DNA from 4 places in the Streptomyces sp. NBC_01314 genome. Region 4 is predicted to be linked to each of the others. Evidence: riboswitches for the same ligand, from Rfam matches in the RefSeq annotation. Region 4 holds a riboswitch; each other region holds the start of a gene.

What was found. A riboswitch is a leader RNA that binds a small molecule or an ion and turns the genes downstream of it on or off. The one in region 4 is predicted to bind cyclic di-AMP.
Region 1: another riboswitch for cyclic di-AMP. It lies ahead of OG622_RS20255 (transglycosylase SLT domain-containing protein); the one in region 4 lies ahead of OG622_RS26015 (M23 family metallopeptidase).
Region 2: another riboswitch for cyclic di-AMP. It lies ahead of OG622_RS14250 (M23 family metallopeptidase); the one in region 4 lies ahead of OG622_RS26015 (M23 family metallopeptidase).
Region 3: another riboswitch for cyclic di-AMP. It lies ahead of OG622_RS09390 (M23 family metallopeptidase); the one in region 4 lies ahead of OG622_RS26015 (M23 family metallopeptidase).

Annotation. Positions count from the first base shown of each region.
Region 1 is NZ_CP108394.1:4,618,955-4,623,202, forward strand. It holds gene OG622_RS20245 (outer membrane lipoprotein carrier protein LolA) at 1-344, opposite strand, end outside; gene OG622_RS20250 (polyprenyl synthetase family protein) at 700-1,710, opposite strand; cyclic di-AMP (ydaO/yuaA leader) riboswitch at 2,356-2,561, shown strand; gene OG622_RS20255 (transglycosylase SLT domain-containing protein) at 2,566-3,309, shown strand; gene OG622_RS20260 (HAD family hydrolase) at 3,436-4,242, opposite strand.
Region 2 is NZ_CP108394.1:3,219,219-3,223,466, forward strand. It holds gene OG622_RS14245 (GntR family transcriptional regulator) at 61-765, opposite strand; gene OG622_RS14250 (M23 family metallopeptidase) at 979-1,767, opposite strand; cyclic di-AMP (ydaO/yuaA leader) riboswitch at 1,780-1,953, opposite strand; gene OG622_RS14255 (M16 family metallopeptidase) at 2,157-3,545, opposite strand; gene OG622_RS14260 (M16 family metallopeptidase) at 3,542-4,248, opposite strand, start outside.
Region 3 is NZ_CP108394.1:2,109,409-2,113,656, forward strand. It holds gene OG622_RS09380 (DUF6250 domain-containing protein) at 1-399, opposite strand, end outside; gene OG622_RS09385 (hypothetical protein) at 396-1,229, opposite strand; gene OG622_RS09390 (M23 family metallopeptidase) at 1,461-2,477, opposite strand; cyclic di-AMP (ydaO/yuaA leader) riboswitch at 2,482-2,640, opposite strand; gene OG622_RS09395 (alpha-galactosidase) at 2,943-4,248, opposite strand, start outside.
Region 4 is NZ_CP108394.1:5,930,138-5,934,385, reverse strand. It holds gene OG622_RS26020 (aldo/keto reductase) at 1-789, opposite strand, end outside; gene OG622_RS26015 (M23 family metallopeptidase) at 1,002-2,069, opposite strand; cyclic di-AMP (ydaO/yuaA leader) riboswitch at 2,080-2,241, opposite strand; partial or broken gene OG622_RS26010 (PP2C family protein-serine/threonine phosphatase) at 2,577-3,481, opposite strand; gene ribA (GTP cyclohydrolase II) at 3,911-4,248, opposite strand, start outside.

The DNA of each region.
Region 1 (4,248 bases), 1.3 Mb from region 4:
TCGCCCCCGGAGGGCGCCTGCGAGGCGAGGCCACCCACGAGACCGCCCAGGTCGGGCAGGCCCAGATCCGTGGTGATCTTCACCGTGCCGGACACCTGCTGTACGTCCGACGCGGCGATCTTCTCGATGAGTTCCTGCGCGCTGATCTTCGGCAGATCGGGGTCGCCGGAGCCGGCGAAGGCCGGGACGAGCCCGATGGTCGCGGCGGCCACGCCCAGCACGGTGACCGGGACGACGTACCGCGCGGCCTTGCGTCGCCGTGCCGAGCGCATCTCCTCGGCCTCGGCCGCGAGCGCGGCGGCGTCGCCGGACCGGGTGCTGTCGTCGGTTTCGTACGGTGCCATGTGTGCCTTACCTCCGTCGTCGGCGGCGGCGTCTACTCGGAGCCGCCATTCTCACCCGAATCGGTGAGGAGTGGTGATACCCATCTGACCAAATCGGCGGACGGGAATCGTCAGACTCGGGACTCAACTCCGTGTACTGCTACGGGATGACATGGCGACCCGCACGGGATGACATGGCGAGGCGGCGCATCCCCGCACCCCGTAGGGGTCGTCAGGGATGGCGCCGCCGGTCGAACGCACGCGCTAGCGGTGGATGGGTGTGGTCCGGCCTCGTCATCCCGTACGGGACGTGGTCCGCCTCGTACGGGACGTGGGCAGTCCGGGGCCGGGGGTGGCAGTCCGGGGCCGGCGGTGGCTAACCGGCGCGGTGCACCACCGCGTCGCACAGCTCCACCAGTGCCGCCTTCGCGTCGCACTCCGGGAGCGGTGCCAGGACGGCCCGCGCCTCCTCCGCGTAGCGGACCGTGTCACGGCGGGCCTGCTCAAGGGCGGGGTGGACGCGCAGCCGGGCCAGCGCCTCGGCGTGGCGGGCGTCGTCGGTGAGGTCGGAGTCGAGCAGTTCGCACAGGGCGATGTCGTCCGGCAGCCCCAGCCGCCCCGCGCGCTCACGCAGCCGCAGCACCGGCATGGTCGGCACACCCTCACGGAGATCCGTGCCGGGCGTCTTGCCGGACTCGTGCGTGTCGGAGGCGATGTCGAGGACGTCGTCCGCGAGCTGGAAGGCGACACCGAGCCGCTCCCCGTACTGGGTCAGCACGTCGACCACGGTCTCGTCGGCGCCCGCCATCAGCGCGCCGAGCCGCCCGGCGACCGCGACCAGCGACCCGGTCTTGCCGCCCAGCACGTCGAGGTAGTGGTCGATCGGGTCGCGTCCGTCGCGCGGCCCGGCGGTCTCCAGGATCTGCCCGGTGACCAGCCGCTCGAAGGCCTCGGCCTGGATGCGGACGGCGTCGGGACCGAGGTCGGCGAGGACGTGCGAGGCGCGGGCGAAGAGGAAGTCACCGGTCAGCACGGCCAGGGAGTTGTCCCAGCGGGCGTTGGCGCTCGGCACGCCCCGGCGCACCTCGGCCTCGTCCATCACGTCGTCGTGGTACAGCGTGGCGAGATGCGTCAGCTCGACCACCACCGCCGAGGGCACGACACCCGGCGCGTACGGGTCGCCGAACTGCGCCGCGAGCATCACCAGCAGCGGCCGGAATCGCTTGCCGCCCGCGCGCAGCAGGTGCTGGGCGGCCTCCTGGATGAACGGGACCCCGCTCTTGGTCGCCTCCAGCAGACCCTCCTCGACGGCCGCCATTCCGGCCTGGACATCGGCTTCGAGAGCCTGGTCCCGCGCGCTCAGCCCAAACGGCTCGACGACGGTCACGAGGGTTCTCCTGTCTGCTGACGTCTGATGACGGTCACACGGTCGGTCTAGGTCGCTCTCACAGTCGATGACAAAGTCTGTCGATCTGTCGCTGTCATCACCCGAGTCAGCGTATCCGGTCACCTTTCGATCACCACGAGCGCCCACGGCTTCGCCCCGGGTGGTATGGACCGCACTCCCCATATTCTTGATCAACTGGTCCGCGCCGATATTCACCGACGCGCGTGCCGCCCCGGCCTCGACGACCCGCCCCGGGTACCCGCCGCTCCCCCGGAGACGCCCACGTGCTGCCCGGCCGGGCGAATCCGTGCTCGCAGGCCCACCGCTTTCCACCCATATGCACCACTTCACTCCAGCCCGAGTTGACCTATTTGCCGCTTACTCGACACTTCACCCGACTTCTCCCGTGAGTTGGGTCACGGGCATCCCGCGCGGCGCCCTCACTCCATGCCGCCGACTTTCCCTTTGCGGTAGGCAAGTTGAGCCATGAACAGCACCCCGACAGCAAGGGCGAAACGCGGCAAACTCAAGGTCAACTGGATCAAAGCGCCAAACCGGGACTTGTTCCCTTCGTGTGCTCTCGCATACGTTCACACCTCGTCCGGACGGACCGCCGAATCCTGCCGCCGCCCCGGACCCCCCACCCATCACCACTCATCCACGCACGGCAGGAGCGGGGGACCCAGGTAAGCCGTCGGTCCGATTTTCCCCATTCGGACCGGCTTGGGGTAAAGCCACGCGCAGTACGCCCGGCGGACGCCGCACGCACAGCGACCGCCGGGACGACACGCACGGCCGGGCATCTCCAGCCCGAACCCGACAGCTCACCCCGTAGGCGACGGAGAGGAATCCGCCATGCTCGCACGAGGCAAACACCGCCGCCCCAAAAGCAACGCGCTGACCCGCGGCCTCGTCGCCGCCGGAACGGGCGGGGCCGCACTGGCCCTCCCGCTCACGGCCGCCACGACCGCGAACGCCGCCGCCCCGACCCAGGCCGCCACCTCCGTACAGTCGGTTCCACAGTCCGCGCCGGCCGTGGCCCTGCCCAAGCCCACGACGTACACCGTGGCCTCCGGTGACACGCTCTCCTCCATCTCGCGCAAGCACCACACCAAGGGCGGCTGGCAGCGGCTCTACAAGAACAACCGCGCGGCCATCGGCGACAACCCGGCACTGATCCGGCCGGGCCTGAAGCTGAAGCTGAACGCGACGAAGCCCTCCACGGCGCAGAAGGCGTCGACGGCCTCCACGGCCACACAGGCGTCGGTCAAGACGTACGCGAACAACCTCGACGGCTGGATCCGCGAGTCGCTGGACATCATGGCGCAAAAGGGAATTCCCGGGACGTACGACGGGATCTACCGCAACATCATCCGTGAGTCGTCGGGCAACCCGCAGGCCATCAACAACTGGGACTCCAACGCCGCCGCGGGCATCCCGTCGAAGGGCCTCCTCCAGGTCATCGACCCGACCTTCGCCGCGTACCACGTCTCCGGCACCGTGTACGACCCCTACGACCCGGTCGCGAACATCACGGCGGCGTGCAACTACGCCGCCGCGAGGTACGGCTCGATCGACAACGTCTTCGGCGCGTACTAAGCCCTCCAGCTCCACCTTCTCCACCTGCTCCACCTTCTTCACTCTGTTCCCCTGGGCCGGCGGGCCCAGGGGAACAGGCATGTGCGGGAAGAGCCGTTCACGGAAGGGCGGTGCACGGCAGAGCCTTCACGGGAAGAGCCTCTCCAGCACCACCGCGATGCCGTCGTCCTCGTTGGAGAGGGTCACCTCGTCGGCGACGGCCTTGAGTTCGGGGTGGGCGTTGGCCATGGCGACCCCGTGCGCGGCCCAGTCGAACATCGGGATGTCGTTGGGCATGTCACCGAAGGCGATGGTCCGGTCCGGGGTCAGTCCGAGATGGTCGGCGGCCAGGGCGAGGCCCGTCGCCTTGGTGATGCCGCATGGCTGGAGTTCGACGGTGCCGGGACCCGACATGGTGACCGTCGCCAGCGACCCGACCGCCATCCGCGCCGCCGAGGCCAACTCGTCGTCGGACAGATAGGGATGGCGCAGCAGCACCTTGCTGATCGGCTCGCACCACAGGTCGTCCCGGCGCGGCACCCGTACGGCGGGCAGCGTGGGGTGCGGCATGAGGTAGCCCGGCTCGATCAGGGTGAGGCCGTCGACCCCGTCCTGGTCGACGGCGGCGTACACCTGTCCGACCTCCGCCTCGATCTTGCCGAGCGCGGTCTCGGCGAGTTCCCGGTCCAGGGTGACGGACCAGAGCAGCCGGTCCGCGCCGGTGTCGTACAACTGCGCGCCCTGTCCGCACACCGCGAGCCCCCTGCTGCCGAGGTCCTCCAGCAGTGGTCGCACTCTCGGTGCCGGCCGTCCCGTCACCACGAGGTGCTGAGCACCGGCCCTCGTGGCCCGCGCCAGCGCGGCGAGGGACCGGTCGGAGAGCGTGTCGTCACTGCGCAGGAGCGTTCCGTCCAGGTCAGTGGCGATGAGTGAATATGCGGTGGGTGCGGCCATGATCAG
Region 2 (4,248 bases), 2.7 Mb from region 4:
CCGCGGGCAGCGGAAAAAATGCCCCGCGGAATTCTTCCTTCTTTGTATACGGCTCCCGTGTTAATGCCGCAGGCTCGGCGTGTTTACGGAATGTTGCGAAGTCCTCACACGCTCCGGGCGTTCCGTCCCGCCGGCCCCGCCCGGAAATCGGAGCCGGTGCACGGCGGTGGCGCGCTCGGTGTGCAGGGACGTGATCGTCCGGGCCCGGTCGCTGTCGCCGCGCGCGACGGCGTCCACGATGCCGCCGTGCTCCGCCCAGGACTCCACGGGGTTGGCGGGTGCCTCGACCGCGTACATCCAGGCGATCTTGTGCCGCAGCTGGGCGAGCGTCGAGGTCAGGGCGGGGCTGCCGGACGCCTGTGCGAGCGTCTCGTGGAACCAGCCGCCCAGGGAGCGCAGATCCTCGCTGGTGCCCCTCCTGGCCCGCTCCTGGCCCAGCCTGACCAGGCCGCGCAACACTTTGAGGTGCGCCTCCGTGCGGCGCTGGGCGGCGCGGGCGGCGCCCAGCGGCTCCAGCAGCATGCGCATCTCCAGCAGGTCGGCGGCCTCCAGTTCGGTCGGCTCGGCGACGCACGCGCCCGCGTGCCGGCGGGTCACCACGAAGCCCTCGGCCTCCAGCGTGCGCAGCGCCTCGCGCACGGGGACCCGGCTGACGCCGTACCGGCGGGCGAGCAGTTCCTCGGTGAGACGGCTGCCGCGCTCGTAGACACCCGCGACGATGTCATCACGGATCGCCGTGCATACCGAGTGCGCCGGAATACGCATACCGACCTCCGCCTTAATCCCCGTGAAACGTCGATAGTTGACGTGTGTTCCAGCGACTCTATTGCAGCGGGCCGGAATTTCCGATGGCAGGCCGGAATCCAGGGATATTTTTTGGACAGGAGGTACGTCACAACGCGAAAAGCCCCGGCTCGGTGAGCCGGGGCCTTCGGGGAAGCGTGGAGCGTCGCGCCGGAGTGCGCCGCGCGAGTTGCGTCAGACGTTCACGCCGTGCGAGCGCAGGTAGGCGACAGGGTCGATGTCCGAGCCGTACTCGGCCGTCGTCCGGGCCTCGAAGTGCAGATGCGGGCCGGTGACGTTGCCGGTCGCCCCGGAGAGGCCGATCTGCTGGCCGGGGGTGACCGTCTGGCCGACGGAGACGCCGATGGACGACAGGTGGCCGTACTGGGTGTACGTGCCGTCGGTCATCTTGATGACGATGTTGTTGCCGTACGCGCCGCCCCAGCCCGCCTCCACGACGGTGCCGGAGCCGACCGCCAGGACGGACGTGCCGGTGGCGGCGTGGAAGTCGACGCCGGTGTGGCTGCCGGAGGACCAGACGGCGCCGCCGGCCTTGTAGCCGGTGGAGATGTACGAGCCGCTGATGGGGGAGACATAGGTGTTGAGGCGCTCGCGCTCGGCCGCACGGGCGGCACGGGCCTTGATCTCCTCGCGCTCCTTGGCGACGGCACGTTCCTGCTCGGCCTTCTCGGCGGCGGCCTTCCTGGCCTCCTCCTGTGCCTTCTTCTTGACCGCGGCCACCTCGGCGGCCTGCTGCTGGGCGGCGGCCTGGGCGTCCACCTGGTCGGCGACCGTGTCGCCGAGCACGATGATCTGGTTCAGGCCGGTCTGCTCGACTGCGGGCTCCTCCGCGGCGAGCGCGGGGGCGGCCAGGGTGCCGATGACACCGGTGGTGGTGAGAGCGGCGACGCCCACGTTCCTCGTGGTCGTGCGCTGTACACGGCCGGGGCGGCGGTGCTTCCCGGGGGCGCGGGTGAACGCCATGAAGTGGGTGGTCCTTTCCTTCCCTCTCGCCTACCGGGTTAGCTGACGGGTTCGGAGCAGGAAGGTCTCCTACGGCCACCCCTCGTTTCGCGTGGCTCGCGAAGGGCACCCGATTCACCCCAGGGACTTCGGTGGGTCCCCGGCTCCCCTGGCTCGCGCCATGCGGGGACTCGGCGATGACTGTCCGGTGCCGCGGCTGCGGCGAACTTCTGACGAACAGCCGGACCGACGCTAAGTGGGCCGCCTTCGAAATAACAAACGGATCACAGGATTTGTTAAGTACGCCACAGGTCAGACACGCAACCTCCGCCATCAATACGGACAAACGTGGGCCCTGGTGACTCTTCAGTCACCAGGGCCCCACAGGCGCGCGTCTTTTCGTCCGGTTCCTACTCGGCCGGTACGACGGTGACTTCACCGATTCCGAGGGCCCTGACCGGCTCCTCGATCTGCGCGGCGTCCCCGACGAGCACGGTCACCAGACGGTCCACCGGGAAGGCGCTCACGACGGCCGCGGTGGCCTCCACCGTGCCGGTGGCGGCGAGTTGGCGGTAAAGCGTCGACTGGTAGTCGTCCGGCAGGTGCTGCTCGACCTGGTCGGCCAGCGTGTTCGCCACGGCCGCGGCGGTCTCGAACTTGAGGGGGGCGACCCCGACGAGGTTCTGCACGGCGACGTCACGCTCGGTGTCGGTCAACCCCTCGGCGGCCAGCGTGCGCAGCACGGTCCACAGGTCGTCGAGCGCCGGACCGGTGTTGGGTGTGTCGACGGAGCCGCTGATGGCGAGCATCGCCGTGCCCGAGCCGTCGGGCGCGGAACGCAGCACCTGGCCGAACGCGCGCACCCCGTAGGTGTAGCCCTTCTCCTCGCGCAGGACCCGGTCCAGACGGGAGGTGAGGGTGCCACCGAGGCAGTAGGTGCCGAGCACCTGGGCGGGCCACACACGGTCGTGCCGGTCGGCGCCCACCCGGCCGATGAGCAACTGGGTCTGTACGGAGCCGGGGCGGTCCACGATGATCACCCGCCCGGTGTCGTCGGCGCTCACCGACGGCACGGTGCTCGGCTTGGCCGCGGAGCCGGTCCAGGCGCCCAGGGTCTCGCCGAGCAGCGTGTCGAGGTCGACCCCGGTGAGGTCGCCGACCACCACGGCGGTGGCTGTCGCGGGGCGTACGTGCCGCTCGTAGAAGGCGCGTACGGCCGCGGAGTCGATGCCCTCCACGGTCTCCTCGGTGCCCTGGCGGGGCCGCGACATGCGGGACGTGGCCGGGAACAGCTGCCTGTAGAGCTCCTTGGCGGCCCGGCGGCCCGGGTTGGCGGTCTCGTGCGGGATCTCGTCGAGCCGGTTGGCCACCAGCCGCTCGATCTCGCTGTCCTCGAACGCGGGTGCCCGCAGCGCGTCGGCGAGCAGCCCGAGGGCTTTCTCCAGCCGTGACACGGGCACTTCGAGGGACAGGCGTACGCAGGGGTGGTCGGCGTGCGAGTCCAGGGTGGCGCCGCAGCGCTCCAGCTCGGCGGCGAACTCCTCGGCCGTGTGCTTGTCGGTGCCCTCGGAGAACGCCCTGGTCATGATGGTGGCGACGCCGTCGAGGCCGGTCGGCTCGGCGTCCAGGGGCGCGTCGAGGATGACCTCGACGGCGACGACCTGCTGGCCGGGGCGGTGACAGTGGAGCACGGTCAGGCCGTTGTCCAGGGTGCCGCGCTCGGGTGCCGGGAACGCCCAGGGCCTGGCGTCGCCGGCCTGGGGCTGCGGGTGGAAGTCCATGGTCGCGAGCTCGGTCACTTCGCCGACTCCTCGTTCTCGTCGGTGGTTTCGACGGCGTCCGCCTCGGCGGCTTCCTCTTCGGCGCCCTCTTCGCCGGCGACGGGCTCGTACACGAGCACTGCGCGGTTGTCGGGCCTGAGGCGCGCCTTGGCGATCTCCTGGACCTCGTCGGCCGTCACTTCGAGGACACGGTCGACGGCGGTGAGGGCGAGCTTCGGGTCGCCGAACAGGACCGCGTACCGGCACAGTTCGTCGGCGCGGCCCGAGACCGTGCCGAGCCGGTCCAGCCACTCGCGCTCCAGCTGGGCCTGGGCGCGCTCCATCTCCTCCGCCGTGGGGCCCTCCGCGGCGAACCGGGCGAGTTCCTCGTCGACGGCGGCCTCGATGACGGGCACCTCGACGTCACCGGAGGTCTTCACGTCCATCCACGCCACGGAGGGCGCGCCGGCCAGCCGCAGCAGGCCGAACCCGGCCGTCACGGCCGTACGGTCACGCCGTACGAGCCGGTTGTAGAGGCGGGACGACTCGCCGCCGCCGAGGATCGTGAGCGCCAGGTCGGCCGCGTCGCACGCGCGCGTGCCGTCCTCCGGCAGCCGGTAGGAGGCCATCAACGCGCGCGCGGGGACGTTCTCCTCGACCACCTCGCGCAGTTGCTCGCCCATGACGTCGGGCAGCGCGCCGCTGCGCGGCTCGGGCTTGCCGTCGTACGAGGGGATCGAGC
Region 3 (4,248 bases), 3.8 Mb from region 4:
CTCGGCGAGCGCTCCCCCACGCGGAGTGGCGAAAAGATCACCGGGCGACCGCGCATCGACGGCGTTCCAGAAGTTGTTGAGGTCGGAAACCCGGTCGTTGACCCCGCCCGCGGAAACCGGCGTGGCCGTGTACTCGGCGACGTACGGCCCTTCCAGCTTCCGCCTGAACCAGACCGTGGCCCCGGCCGGCACGTCGACGTCCAGCACACCGCGCGAGGCCGTGACCGCGCCGCCCCTCTCCAGTTCCACGGCCCACTGCCCGAGACCGTGCCGGAAGTCGTCGGCGGCGATCAGCCGACCGCGACGCCGACGCGCGTTCGCGGACACCGCCCCCGCCGGACCGAACGCCACGAGGGCGGCACCGGCGGCGATGGCTCCGAAAGCTCTACGGGTGGTCATGACGCTCCTTGTGTTGGTGCCGTACGGGAAGTGCGGGCGATGGCGGGCCGCGGTATCCGGCGGGTCTCGGAGCCGAGGCGGTGGTCCGTGTACGTCGACTGGAGGTGGCCGCGGACGGTCCGGCCCAGCCGGTACGCGGCGTTGTGGGCGAGCGGGTGGTCGCGGGTCCTCGTCGGTTCGGTGGTGGTGCAGAGCCGCATGGCTGTGTGGTCGGCGGTCTCGGCGAGGGTCTCCTCGCGCCGGTCGCCGACGATGTCGCCGTCGTAGAACGGGGTCGCGTCGCGGGCCGCGGAGTCGACACCGGCCGGGTCGCAGGTCTTCGTGCCGGACTCCGTCGCCGGGTCCCACTCGGAGACGTGGGTGTGGTCCAGGAGTTCCGAACCCCTGTCGCCGTCCCACCGGATGGAGAAGTCGACGCCAGGGGTGGTCGTGGCGACCTTGCCGTCCTGGACGTTGCAGACGCGCGCGCCGGGCGCGAGGCCGCTCCGGTCGAGGCCGCTCCGGTCGACGGCGTACAGCCGTTTCGGGCCGCCGTCCACCGACACGTGGATCTGCGCGGGCGAGGTGACGGACGTGACGTCGAACGGGGCGCGGACGCTGCCACCGGTGAAGCGGAAGCGCGGCCGGGAGCCGGAGTTGACGGTGACGGCGGCCTCGACGGTGCGGCTCCCGTGCCCCTCGTGGACGAGCCGTCGGCCATCGGGACGCACCAGGCCCGGCTCATTGGAGGCGAGCGCGGGCGGAAAGGCCCCGGCTGGAAGCCCCACGGCCAACGCGCCGCTCACGAGGACGCGGCTTTCGACGGCAGTGCGTCGGTCGACGCCGGACACGGAGACCTCCGAAGACACAGAAAGCGCTTACAGAGATCACTGTGTCCGCACACGCGCACCCCTGTCGAGTCTTCGATCAGCCATGCCACAAGACCGCAATACGGTGATCGCGCATCGCCGCGGGCCGGAACGAGAGCAGCCGACGCGGAGGAGGGCCGGCCCTCCAGGAACGCCGAAGGCCGGCCCCCTGGTCACGGGGGCCGGCCTTCGGCGCGGTCGGGCGGCGGAGCCTCAGACGCTGACGCCCTTCGAGCGGAGGTAGGCCAGCGGGTCGATGTCCGAGCCGTAGTCGGGGGTGGTGCGGATCTCGAAGTGGAGGTGCGGCCCGGTGACGTTGCCGGTCGCGCCCGAGAGGCCGATCTGCTGGCCGCCGCTCACGGACTGCCCCGCGGAGACGGAGATCGAGGACAGGTGGGCGTACTGGGCGTAGTAGCCGTCGGCGAGCTTGATGACGACCTGGTTGCCGTACGCGCCGCCCCAGCCGGCGGAGACGACGGTGCCCGCGCCCACGGCCTTGAGGGTGGTCCCGGTCGGGGCGACGAAGTCGACGCCCGTGTGGTAGCCGCTGGACCACATGCTGCCCGCGGTCTTGTACGCGGTGCCGATGGTGGCGCCCTGGAGGGGCAGGCTGAAGCCGGAGCTGCTGGACGACGAGGACTGGCCGTTCGACGTGGAGGTCGACGCCTGCGTGTCCTTCGACTCCTGCGTCGACGAGCCTGAGGGCTTCGACGACTCGGACGACTCGGCGGACTTCGACGACTTCGAGGACTGCGACAGCTGGGGCTTCGTCGACGACTGCGACGTACCGCCCGACGCGGCCTGGCCACCGATGCTGAGCCTGAGGCCCGGGTGGATGAGCGAGGGGTCGGAGCCGACCGCCTCGCGGTTGTCCGAGTAGAGCTGCTTCCAGCCCCCCTCGACGTCCTGCTCGTCCGCGATCTTCGCGAGGTAGTCGCCGACCTTCACCGAATAGGTCTTCGTCGCCGCCTTCTTGGTGGCGCTCTTCTCCGCCTGCGCGGCCTTCTCTGCCTGCTCGAACCGTGCGCCGGCCTCGGCCACGGCCTTCTCGGTGGCGATCGTGGCCGTCTTCTCGGACGCACCGGAAACGGCGGCCGTCGGGGTCGCGGCGTGGGCGCCGGCAGCTCCGATCAGCGGCAGCGCGAGCGCCGCGCCACCGGTCCCGGCGGCGGCGATCGAGCGGGTGAGACGTTGGGACTTCGGACGGCGGTGCTTACCCTTCGCGGGCATGGTGCATTCCTCTCCGGCGCCTGCGAGGTGAGCTGTCGGGTGCGGACTGGAGATGTCCGGCCGTGCTTGCGCACGGCTTTACCCCTAGCCGTTCCGGAGACCGGAACAGGCGGTAATACCTGTGGGTCCCCCGCTCCTGCCGTGGATCAGGTCGGTTTGCGGCTCCGGTCGGCGGCAGGATTGGGCGTCCGTCCGGATTGACGCCGAACGTAAGCGACTTGTGCCCACAGAGACAACTATTGGGACTTCCTGTGCGTCTTCCTACCTGATCCTTACATCAATTCACGATTACACTCCGTAAAAGGCCGGTCTTGAGCATTCACCAACGGCCCTGCAAGCACATACGAATTACGTGCACATGGCGACAGCGGAACGTCACGAATATGACGCTGCTCACGCACCTACGCGCCAGTAGAGCTCATTTCAGGGCTTGTTGGAATTACGGCTGTATTTCGGACAGATCACTCAAGTGCGACGCAGGCGGATAACCGTCGCATCGAAGTCACCGCGCAGCCCCGTCCGCAATCCGTGATGCAACAGCACGGCACCTCGATGCGATTCGCCCGTTTCGCGGCACTCGTACGTTTCTGTCGGGTCGAGTCCGCGCAGCCGGAGCGGGGCCGGCGCCTCGCCGTAGTGCTGGGCCTGGAGCCAGGCGAGGACGACGATCTCGTCGCCGTGGACGTACTGCACGGCACTCAGTCCGCCTGTCGGCGGCCGCAGCCGGTAGAGGTCCCCTCGCTGCACGACCGGCCGGATCTCCTTGTACAGCTCGACCCAGCTCCCCGCCTCGGCCAGCTCCTCCTCCGTCCACTCGGTGAGGTCGCCGCCGACGCCGAGCACACCCGCCATGGCGCTGACGAAGCGGAACCGCAACGTGCTGACCCGGCCGTTGAGCTGGTTGTTCGGGCTGTCGGTGACCCACGCGGCCATGGTCCGGGCCGGGTGGATCTGGCTGAAGCCGTGCTGGATGGCGAGCCGGTCGAGCGGATCGGTGTTGTCGGACGTCCACACCTGATCCGTCCGGGCCATCACCCCGAGGTCGATCCGGCCGCCGCCGCCCGAGCACGACTCGAACGCCACCCCCGGGTGCGCGGCACGCAGCCGGTCCAGCAGGGCGTAGAAGGCGCGCACGTGCTCCACCCACAGCTTCTGCGGGTACGGCTCCCCGGGCCAGCCGGCGTCCGTGAAGCAGCGATTGAAGTCCCACTTCACATAGTCGATCGGCGCGCTGGACAGGAGTGTGTCCAGCCGTTCCCAGAGGTATTCCTGGACGTCCTCGCGCGCGAGGTTGAGTACGAGCTGATTACGCAGCTCCGTCCGCTTTCGTCCTGGTTGGAACTGTGCCCATTCGGGATGCGCCCGGTACAGCTCACTGTCCGGGTTGATCATCTCGGGCTCGACCCAGATGCCGAACTGCATACCGAGGGTGCGCACATAGTCGGCGAGCGGCTTCAGCCCCTTCGGGAAGCGGTCCGGATTGGGTGTCCAGTCGCCGAGGCCGGCCCGGTCGCTCGTACGCGCCCCGAACCAGCCGTCGTCCACGACGAACAGCTCGACCCCGATGGCAGCCGCCCGCCGGGCGAGCGTCCCCTGCTGTTCCTCGGAGATGTCGAACTCGGTGGCCTCCCAGGAGTTGAAGAGCACCGGCCGGTCCTGGTCCGCGTCCGGGATGACGTACGTCCGCTGGTACGCGTGCCAGGCGCGGCTGGCCCCGCCGTGGCCGCCGTCGCTCCACAGGCCGGCGAAGACGGGCGTGGTGAACGTCTCC
Region 4 (4,248 bases):
GTGAGCGGCGCCGCGGGACTCGGCGATGTCATCGAGGGCCGTGAGGACCCGCGTGCCGGCCGGGGTTTCGAGGTACGCGCCGGCGCCGGCGGCGCGGGGGCTGTCGACCGTCGTGCCGGGTCGGTACTTACCCGTCAGGAAGCCCTTGGCGAGGGCGAAGTACGGGACGGCGGAGAGGCCGGAGTCGGTGGCGATGGCCTGGAGGGGGCCCTCGTAGGTGTCCCGGGAGACCAGGTTGTAGTGGGGCTGGAGCGCCACATAGCGGGCCAGGCCCTCGGCGGCCGAGAAGTCCAGGGAGGCCTGCAGGCGTTCGGGGGTGATGTTGGACGCGGCAATCGCGCGGACCTTGCCGGCCTTCACCAGGTCGTCGAGGGCGGTGATGATCTCCTCGACGGGGACTTCGGGCTTGTCGAAGTGGGTGTAGTAGACGTCGATGTAGTCCGTGCCGAGGCGGGCGAGGGAGGCGTCGGCCGCGGCCCTGATGTTGGCCGCCGTCAGACCCTGGTACTCGGGGTGCTGGCTCACCTTGGTCGCGATGACCACGTCGGCGCGGTTGCCTCGGGACGCGACCCACTTGCCGATGATTTTCTCGGACTCACCGCCCTGGTTGCCCTCCACCCAGGCCGAGTACGAGTCGGCGGTGTCGACGAAGTTGCCGCCGACGGCCGCGTAGGCGTCGAGGACGGCGAAGGACTGTGCCTCGTCTGCGGTCCAGCCGAAGACGTTGCCGCCGAGGGACAGCGGGAAAACCTCGATGTCGGACGTGCCCAGCTTGCGAAGAGAAGTCATGTCCAACGTCAACCGGCGAGGCGGACACCCGCATTCCGCCCCAGCGTGAACGGCACGTGAAGGGGTACGGCACGTGAAGGGTGGGACAGGGGAGGAATTCCTCGGCGACGGTGCTTGCCGTCTCCGTCGGCGTCCGGCCTCGTGCGGCCCGGACATGACGAACGCCGCGTAGTCCTCACGGACTGACGCGGCGTCGTTGGTGGTGACCGGCTCTACGGGTTCAGGCCCTTGCTGCGCAGCCACGCCGCCGGGTCGATGCCGCTGGCCGAGCCGCCGGGGTGGACCTCCATGTGGAGGTGGGCGCCGGTGACGTTGCCGGTCGCGCCCACGCGGCCGATGACGTCGCCGGTGGCGACCTTCTGGCCGACGCTGACTCCGATGGAGGACTGGTGGGCGAACCAGATCTCGGTGCCGTCGTCGAGGGTGAGGACGGTCTTGTAGCCGTAGGAACCCTCGTAGCCGGCCTGCGTGATGGTGCCGCTGTGCACTGCCTTGATGAGGGTGCCCGTGGGAGCGGCGAAGTCGAGGCCGGTGTGGTAGCCGGAGGACCAGTAGGGGCCGGCCTGGCCGAAGGTGGAGGTGAGGGTGTACGAGGAGGTGGGAAGCGTGAACTGCCCGGCGAGGGCGGCGAGGCGCTCGGCCTCCTTCTTCGCCGCGGCCTCGTCGGCCGCCTTCTTCTTGGCCTCGGCCTCCTTGGCCTCGGCCTCCTTCTTCTCCTTGGCGGCCTGCTCGGCGGCCTTGTCCGCGGCGGCGGTCTGCGCGGCCTCGGCGGCGGCCTTGTCGGAGGCGTCCTGCTGGGACTCGGCCTGCGCCATGATGCGGGCGCGGAGCGCCTCACCGGCGTCGGCGGTGCCCTGCTCGGCGTCGGTGGCGATCAGGCCGGCGCTGCTGAGCGGGGACCTGGAGGCCTCCGGCTCCGGCTCCGGGTCGTCGGCCTCGTCCTCGAAGACCGAGCCGACGTTCGGCATGTCGGGCATCGAAATGGACACCGGGGCCTGGCCGGACTGCGCGCTGGCCATGCCGGCGCCGCCGACGGCGGCAATGACACCGACGCCGAGAACCGTGGAGCTGCGGGCCAGTCCGCCACGGGCGAGTCCACCGCGCGGCTTGGCGACGCGGTGCCGACCGCGAACGGGGCGAATGGTCTCCTCGCTGGGATTCCACTCCTGCCAGGGGCCCTCGTTGTCGCTGTTGTAGCTGCCGTAGCCGAACGTCTGGCTCTCGCCGTCGTGTTGGCTCGGTACGAACGGGGCTTCGGTCGCGGACCGGTTCGACGCCACGTGGGCGTGCTCCTTCCTTCCTCCTCGCCTACCGGGTTAGCTGACGGGTTCGGAGCAGGAAGGTCTCCTACGCGCGTAAACCGGACGTGCGCACTGCCACGACGGTTTCCGTGCGATTCACCCCAGGGTGTTGGTTCCCCGGTTCCCTTGCGGGATTCGGCGCGTGAGCACGGAGCCATCTCTTGTGACGGCTGGGACGACCGCGCTGCGTTATCGAACGTTAATAGACGCGAGTGCTCCATTCCAAGCTGTTCCGAATGATCGTTCCGGCATTCGCGCTGGACTTTACGGGGCATGAGGGGTTTAAAACGGGCGAGTTGACCTTTCCTCGCGAGTAACAAATGTTCTGACGATACATCAGCCGCTATACGGAGGACGGTCGAACGGACACGTTCCGTCATATCGCGGTCCGCCGATCGTGAGAGATGTGAGAGAGACGTGTCGGCGGGCAGGCCAGGCCGGGCACGGCAGGGCGGAGCAGGGCAGGCACATGGGGACGGTCGTGTGTCACGGGCGGCGGACTGCCAGGAGGGCCATGTCGTCCGTCGTGCGGTCGCCGGTGTGCTGACGCACCTCTTCCGCGAGCGTCGTCAACAGGGCGCGCGGTGCGGAGAAGACACGGCCCGACAGGCGCGCGGCCGGGTCGTAGAAGACACCGCACGCGTCCCGCGCCTCGGAGAGGCCGTCCGTGTAGAAGAGGAGCGTGGCGCCGGGCGGGAGTCCCGTCTCCTCCGCGCGGTCGGGCCAGGCGCCCAGGTCCTCCATGCCCAGCGGGAGCGCGGGCCGCGAGGCGTCCAGGGTGCACAGGGTGCCGTCGGCGTACAGCAGCAGGGGTGAGGGGTGGCCTCGGTTGACGATCCGGGCGCGGCCTGCACCGTGCGGGAACTCCGCCAGTACGGCCGTCACGAACCGTTCCTGTGGACTGAGCGGGGGTGAGTCCGTTCAGCCGCGCGCCCCGAACGGCCTTGGGCGAACTGGTCCCCGGCGTACTCGACCCCGGGGCGGCGACACGCATCCTGTGCGTGGTCCGGGCCCGGGAGGCCCCCGCGGCCGGAGGCCGCTGATGGACACAGCCGGGCGTCGCTGCGGCGGACGAGACGGTTGATGAGTACGGCCAGTACGGCGACGGTGGCCACCGTGGCGATCTCGGTGATCGCGTCCACCCTGCCCGTGTCGCCGGAGTGGAGGCGTACGGCTGTGATGCCGGCGATCGAGGCGATTCCGGTGATCACCGTACCGTGCAGCGAGAAGAGCGGGGCCGCCACGAGGGGTGCGGCGGTGAAGAAGGGGACCGCCGTGAACTCACGCGGGGTGAAGTGGTCGTAGAAGAGGCCGATGGCGATCAGCAGGACGGGAATGCCGCGGGCGAGCGTACGTGTGTGCGAGAACCGCCACCCACCCGGCTCCCTCACACCCTCCGCCCCCTCTCCCACACCCTCGACCCGCTTCACTGCCCCACGGATACAGGGTTTCCGGGCGTGGAGTACGGGGCTGGTCGGCGGGGCCGAGTGGGCTAGTGGGAGGGCGTGGGGGTGGGTGGAGGGAGCCGATTCAGCCCGGTGGGAGGGGTGCGGCTGACGGGTGCGTTGTGGGGCGGCGGAGCTGTTCCGGCCGGAGGACGGATGGGCCGCTGCCGGAGGTTGGTTGCTGGAGGCCGGTGGGCTGACGGCTGGTGCTGGAGGCCGGGGCGGCTGCGACCCGCCGCTTGGGCTAGCGGGGTCGGTGCGGCCGTCCTTCGGGTCGCTCCTGCCTGCGGCCCCGGGCCACTGCCCGGCCCGTTCGTGCTCTCGCCACCTTCGTCTCCTCGGCCCTCCGGCCCTCGACCCTGTTGCCCCGGGGACTCAGCCCGCCGTCAGTCCCGTCAGCTCCGGCAGGAGGAGCGTGTGGTGGGTCTGGAGGACCTTCGCGCGGAGGTAGCGGACGTTGTGAGCGGTGGTGAAGACGCCCGTGGGGACGCGGTCGCGGACGCCTACGCCCAGGTCGCGGAGCTGCTGCGCCTTGTCGGGGTTGTTCGAGAGCAGGTCCAGCTCGTCGATGCCGAGGGCACCCAGCATCTGGGCCGCCGCCGTGTAGTCGCGGGCGTCCTCCGGCAGGCCGAGCGCCGCGTTCGCCTCGTACGTGTCGAGGCCCTGGTCCTGGAGGGCGTACGCGTCGAGCTTGTTGTAGAGACCGATGCCCC